DNA from 2 places in the Marinobacterium sp. xm-d-564 genome. Region 2 is predicted to be linked to the other one. Evidence: predicted binding sites of a transcription regulator. Region 2 holds the regulator's gene; the other holds the start of a gene.
The links. The regulator LexA, encoded in region 2, represses DNA repair genes until DNA is damaged. The targets are predictions, from matches to a motif close to TACTGTNTANNTANACAGTA.
Positions count from the first base shown of each region.

Region 1: ruvC (crossover junction endodeoxyribonuclease RuvC) is a predicted target of LexA. The motif match lies at 1,856-1,875, and genes of this name have one in related genera.

Region 1 is NZ_WBYO01000007.1:42,473-47,345, reverse strand. Features, by position in the region: gene ruvB (Holliday junction branch migration DNA helicase RuvB) at 1-629, opposite strand, end outside; gene ruvA (Holliday junction branch migration protein RuvA) at 631-1,263, opposite strand; gene ruvC (crossover junction endodeoxyribonuclease RuvC) at 1,309-1,827, opposite strand; gene aspS (aspartate--tRNA ligase) at 2,076-3,839, opposite strand; gene XMD564_RS08435 (HIT domain-containing protein) at 4,078-4,521, opposite strand; gene XMD564_RS08430 (GNAT family N-acetyltransferase) at 4,575-4,873, shown strand, end outside.
Region 2 is NZ_WBYO01000002.1:225,573-230,445, forward strand. Features, by position in the region: gene topA (type I DNA topoisomerase) at 1-1,108, shown strand, start outside; gene XMD564_RS03385 (DUF6586 family protein) at 1,108-1,617, shown strand; gene XMD564_RS03390 (thioesterase family protein) at 1,620-2,087, opposite strand; gene XMD564_RS03395 (SulA-like leucine-rich domain-containing protein) at 2,217-2,621, opposite strand; gene lexA (transcriptional repressor LexA) at 2,633-3,244, opposite strand; gene dinG (ATP-dependent DNA helicase DinG) at 3,396-4,873, shown strand, end outside.

The sequences.
Region 1 (4,873 bases), on a different contig from region 2:
GCACCACCCTCATCGATTTCAGAACCACTTAAACGTGCCGTTCGCATGACAATATTGGTCAGATCGGCAATCGAATAGAACTCTAACCGCTGCACAATACCGAAACGATCACGCAGTGGTGACGTCAATAAGCCGGCACGTGTCGTAGCACCGACTAACGTAAAGGGGGGCAGTTCCAGTTTGATCGATCGTGCAGCTGGGCCTTCACCGATCATGATATCGAGCTGGTAGTCCTCCATCGCGGGATAGAGTACCTCTTCGACACTGGCACTGAGTCGATGAATCTCGTCTATGAAGAGCACATCTCCCGGCTCAAGATTGGTCAGAAGAGCTGCAATATCACCCGCTTTCTCTAAAACAGGGCCAGAGGTGGTTTTAATTTCACTGCCCATCTCATTGGCAATAATATTGGCCAGTGTGGTTTTACCCAATCCTGGCGGGCCAAAGATCAGAGTATGATCCAGTGCTTCATTACGCTTGCGAGCGGCATGGATGAAGATCTCCATCTGCTCTCGAACTTGCGGCTGACCTTCATAGTCTTGAAGTGTCTTAGGGCGAACCGCGCGATCATGCACCTCTTCATTGGGTGTCTTAACCGGCGATATAAAACGATCAGGTTCAATCTGCATCTTAGCTTGCCACCATCATCTTAAGTGCCTGACGAATCAACGATTCTGTATCGGCCGTCTCACCCAATTCGGTGACCGCTTTTTCAATCGCCTTAGTTGCTTGCAGCGGTTTATAACCCAATGCGACCAGTGCCGTCTCTGCATCTGCTCTGTAATCGACGGTAGGCTTCGCATCCACGATGGGCATTGCAAAATCACTCAGTTCCGCTTCAACACGGGTCGGTAGCTCAAGTCGATCCAGCTTATCCTTCATCTCGATGATTAAACGCTCAGCGGTTTTTTTACCGACACCCGGCAGACGTACCAGGGCTGTACTGTCCTCATGCTGAACCGTTCGAATGAACTCTTGGACGGAGATACCCGAAAGAATGGTCAACGCCAACTTAGGCCCCACCCCATTCACCTTGATCAGGGTTCGAAACAGAGTGCGTTCGTTTTTGTCGGCAAATCCATAAAGAAGCTGTGCATCTTCACGCACAACGAAGTGTGTATACAGCGTTACAAAGGTGCCGACATCCGGCAATTTGTAGAAGGTATTCATGGACGCTTCCAGTTCATAACCGACACCGGAAACATCTATCAGCAACTCTGGAGGTGACTTCTCTACCAATTCACCTGTTAAACGACCTATCACAATCTGACCTCAATAAAGTAACGCATTGATATTATTCGAAAGCATCTACAATCTCCATCGCCCTTTTACTGAACGACGAGTTCCCGCTGTCGCTATTAAGCCTTGACGGGTATAGGCATGACAAAGTGCGATGGCCAACCCATCAGCCGCATCGATCTGTGGCAACCCCGGAAGTGACAAAATACGTTGCACCATCATCTGGACCTGCCCCTTATCCGCAGCGCCAGTTCCAGCTACTGCCTGCTTCACCAGGCGTGCCGCATATTCATGAACCTCTACGCCTCGATTGACGGCCGCTACGATAGCGGCCCCTCGTGCCTGCCCTAACTTAAGCGCAGAGTCAGCGTTACGAGACATAAAGACCTGCTCTATCGCACACTCTTGAGGCTGGTAGCGCTCAATCAGTTCAGAGACACCGCTAAAGACTTGGTTTAACTTATCAGGAAGGGTCGCATCTGCGATTTTGATACAACCACTGGCAACGTACTCAGCCTTATTACCCTGAGCATTGATGATGCCGTATCCGGTAATTCTTGAACCTGGGTCGATTCCCAATATCAGCATCGGTCGCCTGTCGTAGAGATTGTTTTAATGCTGTATATACTAACAGTAGTTTTGGTCGAGACCAATAGGTGCTTTGTAGAAGGATTGGAGCGTGATTTGAAGGTGGTGTCAGACCAGAGGTCAGACACCGGATCTTGCGTAGCTACAAGGTGCCAGGGTCTGACCTCTGGTCTGACCCAACTCTATCCGCCTATTTCAAGACACAAAAAAACCGGCTTACTGCCGGTTTTTTTTAATCAAACACTCGATTAAGGTGTTTTACGCAACTTGATGTTTAGGTCACGCAGTTGAGCCGCGCTCACTTCACCCGGTGCTTCAGTCATTGGACAAGCCGCTGACTGAGTTTTAGGGAAGGCGATCACTTCACGAATCGAAGTAGAACCCGTCATCAGCATAATCAGACGGTCAAGACCAAATGCCAGACCCGCGTGTGGTGGCGCACCAAACTTAAGCGCGTTCAATAGGAATCCAAACTTCTCGTCCGCCTCTTCATCACTGATACCCAGTACTTTGAAGACCGCTTTCTGCATCTCTTGATCGTGGATACGAACCGAACCACCACCAAGCTCACAACCGTTAAGAACCATGTCGTAGGCACGTGACAGCTGACCTTCAGGCTGAGCAATCAACTCTTCTGGTGAACAGCTCGGTGCTGTGAATGGGTGGTGAAGCGCTGTCATGCTGCCATCGGAGTTCTCTTCGAACATTGGGAAGTCGACAACCCATAGTGGCGCCCACTCACGCTCAAGCATGTTAAGGTCTTCACCCACTTTGATACGCAGCGCACCCAAGGCTTCGTTAACGATGTTGGCTTTATCCGCACCGAAGAAGACAAGATCACCATCTTTCGCTTCAAGGCGCTCCATAATCTGCAGCGCAATCTCTGCACCCAAGAACTTAACAATTGGAGACTGAAGGCCTTCAGCGCCAGCCGCTAGATCATTCACTTTGATCCACGCCAAACCTTTCGCACCGTAGATTGATACATACTTAGTGTACTCATCAATCTGCTTACGAGTCAGCTCAGAACCGCCCGGTACTTTAAGAGCCGCGACGCGACCTTTTGGATCCGTTGCTGGGCCAGCAAACACTTTAAAGTCGACACTTGCGACCAGATCTGCAACATCAACCAGCTCCATAGGAATGCGCAGATCTGGCTTATCAGAACCAAAACGCTGCATCGCCTCAGAGTATGGCATGTGCGGGAACTCGCCTAGATCGATGTTCAATTGATCTTTGAACAGGCCACGGATCATGTTTTCAGTGATTGCCATCACCTCGTGTTCATCAAGGAATGAGGTCTCGATATCGATCTGAGTGAACTCTGGCTGACGATCCGCACGCAAATCTTCGTCACGGAAACACTTAGCAATTTGGTAGTAGCGATCAAAGCCAGAGACCATAAGGAGCTGTTTAAATAGCTGTGGTGACTGAGGCAGTGCAAAGAAGCTACCTTCATGAGTACGGCTTGGAACTAGGTAGTCACGAGCACCCTCTGGGGTGGCACGAGTCAGGATCGGCGTTTCGATATCTAGGAAACCTTGATCTTCAAGGTAAGCACGAACCTGGTGAGTCACTTTAGAGCGGAAACGAAGCTTCTCTTGAATCTCTGGACGGCGGAGATCGACGTAGCGGTGACGAAGACGAACATCTTCACCCACTTGCTGGTGCTCATCCAACTGAAAAGGAGGAGTTTCAGCCTTGTTCAGGATGATCAGCTCTTTACCCAGCACCTCGATAGCACCCGTTGGCATATCCGGGTTGGTAGTACCCTCTGGCCGAGCACGAACAAGGCCTTTAACCTCAACTACGAACTCGTTACGGCAGCTATCCGCCAACGCGAAACTCTCTTCGCGATCTGGATCAAACACAACCTGTGTCAAACCCTCACGATCACGAAGATCTAGGAAGATTACGCCACCGTGGTCACGACGACGGTGCACCCAACCTGCCAGGGTAATTTCTTGTCCAATATGTTCTTCACGAAGATCGCCGCAATAGTGGCTGCGCATAACTCTGCTGTCCTATCTACTAAAACCCGCTGAAACGAGTATTAACTAAAATGGTTAGGCCTATGGCCGAAAGGCGGGAATTATACCTGAATTAACAGGCTATTACAGGGCAATTTTTGCTATTTCAAAGAGTATCTTGTGGTTTCTAGAGCGGATGACAGGCTGAAGGCCTGTCACCTTTGGGACGTCAAACTATCGACGAAGAGCGGTGACTGGTTTTCAACCTGTCAAACGCTGATTATACCGCTCTAAACTCAACCTCACCGGTTAACAAGGCATCCAAACGCTCTTTGACAGAGGCTAGTTCATCTGAGCTGTAAGGCCGTGCTGGCACTTTCCCCCAGACTGGTCCTGGCCAAGCAGGATCACTCTCTAACCGGGCGATAACATGTATATGCAATTGGGAAACCATGTTACCTAGATTCGCAACATTCATCTTTTTGGCCGCGAAGATATCGGATAACGCTTGAGCCAGTGCACTGGTCTCCAGCAGCATCTGCTGTTGATCCTCTGCACTGAGATGGTAGATCTCTGTCATACCCGCACGACGAGGTACAAGAATCAGCCAAGGATATTGGCTATCATTCATCAGCAAAACCGAAGAGAGCGGGAAATCACCCAACTTAATCGTATCCGCAGCAAGTTGAGCATCTAACTGAAATTCGAGTTCTAGTTCATCCATTTCTATATACTCCTCGTAACGACCTAACCTTTTCTTAAATATAGACCAAGCAGATGGAAATTAGGACTCATCAATCCATTAATAGTATTGATAAGCATCGTTGGAATGAACTTAAGGATTCCGACTATCCCTTTCTGCGTCATGAATTCTTGGCCGCGATGGAACATTCAGGGTCTGTTTCGACGGAACAGGGTTGGCAACCCTGTCACTTAGAATTAATTGAGGAGGGTGAGACGATTATCTATCTCCCTCTCTATATTAAATACCACTCTTGGGGTGAGTATGTTTTTGATCAGAGTTGGGCAAACGCTTTCCATCAATCCGGCTTAAACTACTATCCAAAGCTTCTAAG
Region 2 (4,873 bases):
TATCTCGACAATTCAAGATCGTGGTTACGTCGAAGTTCAAAACCGTCGCTTCTATGCACAAAAAATGGGCGATATCGTTACGGATCGTCTGGCTGAAAGTTTCCCAGATCTTATGGACTTCAGCTTTACCGCGCGTATGGAAGAGAAGCTGGATGATGTGGCAGAAGGTGACATCAACTGGAAGGATCTTCTTAACAACTTCTACACACAGTTCGAAGGCGAACTGGAAGCGGCTCAATCAGCGGATGGCGGCATGCGTGCCAATGATCCAACCGAGACCGATATCAGCTGTCCAGCATGTCAGCGCCCAATGATGATTCGTACGGCAACGACGGGCGTCTTCCTGGGTTGCTCTGGTTATGCTTTGCCACCTAAAGAGCGCTGTAAAACGACCATCAACCTGATTCCTGGTGATGAGGTTGTCGCAGTGGATGCAGACGATGAGGCAGAGTCACGTCTGCTTCTAGAGAAGCACCGTTGTGGTAAGTGTGGCTCCTCTATGGACTCCTACTTGATCGATGAGAAGCGCAAGTTACACATCTGTGGTAACAACCCAGATTGTGACGGCTTTGAGGTCGAAGAGGGTAACTACCGTATCAAGGGCTATGAAGGCCCTGTAGTCGAGTGTGATAAGTGTAGCGCTGAGATGCACCTTAAAACGGGCCGTTTCGGTAAGTTCTTTGGTTGTACCAACTCAGAGTGTAAAAACACACGTAAGCTGCTCAAGAATGGTGAAGTTGCTCCGCCTAAGATGGATCCAGTTCCGATGCCGGAGCTTAAGTGTCAGAAGGTTGACGATACCTACATTCTGCGTGATGGAGCCAGTGGTCTATTCCTAGCAGCAAGCCAATTCCCACGTAATCGTGAGACCCGTGCACCTCTGGTCAAAGAGTTGATCCCACATAAAAATGCGATTGACCCTAAATATCACTTCTTACTGGAAGGGCCTCAGCAAGATGAGCAGGGTAACCCCGCTCAAATACGTTACAGCCGCAAAACCAAAGAGCAGTACCTTATGACGGAAGTTGACGGTAAGGCAACTGGTTGGAGAGCTTACTTCACCAATGGTATGTGGCAAGTTGAAGCAGCCAAAGCTAAGAAGCGTTAATGGCTGACCTATACTCCCAGCGTGTGAATCAGACACTCGCGTTTGCACAATACGCGCTGGTGGGTATCAACACTGAGTTGACCGGTGAATCGAACAATCGTATGAAGCTTCGTGGCCTGCAAGAGGCTGCGCTGTTTCATTTAGACAGTGCCTTAAAAGCCTATCTTAATGAGTTGGCTGAACGTGAGCGTGTCCTGCTGACCCAGTCGACACCCTCTGAATTGAGCAAGGCTTTTAAGCAACAGGGAATCCATTCCAGTGAGTTGGATGAGATGGAGCTGCTCTGTCAGGATTCCAGTAGTTGGTTGTCTAAGTTGATCAGTGCCATCAAAGCCATTCACAAACCCCTACCTCCCTCGCAAGAGAGCGCTAGCCAATCTGACATAGCAATTATAGATTTGGCCAAAGAACAAAGCCTTGAGGAGCAACTGGAGACTCAGTTGCAGGGTTGGTTTGAGCAGTTACGAGCGATGATTCTAAGACATCGCTCTAACGCGCAAGAGTGGTAAAATCAGTTCATTCCTTTCGTTTCAACACCCTTCACAAAGAGATGATCATTTAGATAGTGTCTTGTCGCATCCCCAAGTGGGGCTGATTTGCGACTGCTCACATCCATCTGAACAATGGTCGTCTCTGCCGTCGCGACACAGACGTCATCTTGGAACAGCACCTGGTAGAGTCCAAATGAGCTGGTACCCACCCGAGTTACACCGGTGCCAATATCTAGACGACCTGGCCAAGTGATCTCACCTAGAAAGTTCAAATGCAGACTGGCAATGACAAATTCGCAATTGTCATTGGCTAGTGGGTCTTTTGGATCGTAGAGAAATTCGACACGGCCCGTCTCTAGGTAGGTACTGAATGCGGCATTATTCACGTGGCCCTGACGATCGGTATCGGCATAACGGATCTTATCGAATGTTTGGATAGGGAAATCGGTTAACTGATACGGCTGCTGATTTGGCTTGTGCGATCCCACACTGTTCTCCTTGTAAGTGGTACTCCTCTATTGAGCCTATGATGGTTCTGGGTCTGATTCAAGCTAAATAAAAAAGCCGCTCAAAGAGCGGCTATGGGGGTCTTTGCTACAACGCAGCAAAGGGGGAGGCTAAATTTTTTTACGTACCAATAGACACTCTGTTTCGCTAGAGATCTGAGTGCGTTTCAGTTGGCTGACTAACGCGTCATCTGCAGGGTCGTTGTGCCAGCAGATCAAGGTGTGGCAGGTTCCCGCTTGCAGTGCGCGCTGAGCCAGTTTGTCTAAACCATGGCGCTTATCACGACGAAGTATCCAGACTTTTTTAAGGTCGACGCCTGCATCCGCTAGCACCTGCTTAGTTAATGATTTTGGCGGCTCTAACATAACCAGCCAGCTCTCTTTTTGACTTAATGCGGCAAGCATCGGCAGAAGCATGGTGTTCAGATTTACCTCTGAGGTGTGCTGAACTAGCTCAGTCATAACCAGTGGTTTAAGACCCGCATCATTCTGTGCAAATTGATTGTAAGCAAGCATGGTTATTACCTTTAAAAGTCATTCTGTTGACGAATTACGCCAACACCTAAGCCTTCGATGGTTAACTGCTCTTCACGAAGATCAACTTTAATCGGGTCGAACTCTTCGTTCTCTGCTATCAAGTAGACCATGTGACCATCGCGGTGGAAGCGTTTTACCGTGACATCTTCACCGACACGAGCAACGACTATCTGACCCTCACGTGCTTCACGTGTTTGGTGAACTGCTAAAAGATCGCCATCCATAATGCCGATGTCTTTCATACTCATGCCGCGGACACGGAGTAGGTAGTCTGCTCTTGGGCGAAAGAAGTCTGAACTGATGGTGCAGTAATCATCGATGTGTTGTTCAGCGAGGATGGGTTCACCCGCAGCAACTTGACCGATGATCGCTAGGCCCTCTTGCTCCTCCTCTTCACCGACGATACGGATACCGCGAGAGGTGCCAGGGATCATCTCAATGGCCCCTTTACGTGCTAAGGCCTTTAGGTGCTCCTCTGCCGCATTTGCAGATTTAAACCCTAGATCGCGTGCGATATCGACTCGTGTAGGTGGAAATCCTGTTTCATCAATATGGCGACGGATGCAATCCAGCACCTCTTCTTGACGATTTGTAAGCTTCATAAACGCCCCCTATGACAGTACTGATTGGAATTTAAATGACTGTCTGTTTATTCAGTATTTGTATTTTTATACAGTATTTTAAATGTCGTCAAGTTTTTTCTGTTTGTATATCCAGTATTTTTGTATGATGGCCAACTAATTCGGAGGCGATGTGCTTAACAAAGAGACCCAAACCACCATACAGACAGCTTATCGCGCATTCCTAAATGCTCGCGATTTAAAGGCTCGTTATGCACAAAAGCATATGATTGCAGCGGTCGCACGGCAGTTGGGTGGTATCTTGTCGGACGATGCGGGTCAGCGTCTGGGTGAAAATCATCTGGTCGCCGTAGAGGCCGGAACGGGCACCGGTAAAACCATCGCTTACCTGCTGGCCGCACTTCCAATAGCGCAGGCTAAAGGTAAAACGCTGATCATTTCGACCGCTACCGTTGCGCTTCAGGAACAGCTATTACTTAAAGATCTTCCTGAGTTGGCTGAGCACGCCGGTATTGAATTTAAGTACGAAATTGCCAAAGGGCGTAGGCGCTACCTCTGTGTTAGTCGATTAGAGTCTCTTCTTAGTAATCAGCAGGATCTCTCACAGTCAGCCCTGTTTGAAGATGAGATGGCCCAAGTGTTAGGCCCTGAGCAGATCAAAGAGTACAGCGGCCTGTTGGATGAGTTTGCCAGTGGTCGCTGGAAGGGTGATCGTGATGAGCTAGAGCGCAACCTGGATGATGAGACCTGGATGCCGCTTACTTCAGACCATATGCAGTGTACCAATCGTCGCTGTGCGCATTTCAACGCCTGTCCGTTTTATCGTGCTAGGGCCGATATTGAGACAACCGATCTCTTGGTGGTCAACCACGATCTTGTACTGGCTGACTTGGCGTTAGGCGGTGGTGCGATTCTTCCTGAACCGGCCGATTCAATCTACATATTTGATGAGGCGCATCATCTGGGTGATAAGGCGACTAACCATTTCGCGCTCTCTATGCGAGTTAAAGCGAGTGAAAAAGCCTTCAAAACCCTGGAGCGTCAGTTAAAAGGGCTGTTGGATGAAGCGGATTCTGCATTGGTTTTGCAAGATCCAATCAGTCGTATTCAATCCAGTCTCAATGTGGTTCAGGGGCATCTGCAGCGTCTGGATGATCTAGTCTCTGAACAGTTTTTACTACTCCCGGTGGATGAGCGCAGGTTGCGCTACCCGCAAGGAAGGGTGCCCGACAGTTTGGCTAGCCTAACGCGTGAATTGGCTCAGTTTTTATCACAGGTAGATCCTCAGTTAGAGAAGATTATTAATGCCCTTAAAGGGGCGATGGAAGATGAAAAGTCTGCACTCGATAAGGGTGTAGGGGAGCGTTGGTTGCCACCGCTAAGTACCCAGTTTAGCCGTGTCCAGAAGATGATGTGGCTATGTAGGAGTTTCTCGCAAGATATTGAAAATGAAGAGGATAAAGTTGCAAGATGGTTGGTTCGTCATGAGTCTGAAGCGGGTCGCGATATTGAACTTCACAGTGCACCTGTCTCCGCTCAACACCATCTTCAAGATCTGCTCTGGGGTCAGTGTTACGGTGCGGTTTTAACCTCAGCAACGCTAACGGCTCTTGGGCGTTTTGATTCCCTCTTTACTCAATTGGGTCTGCC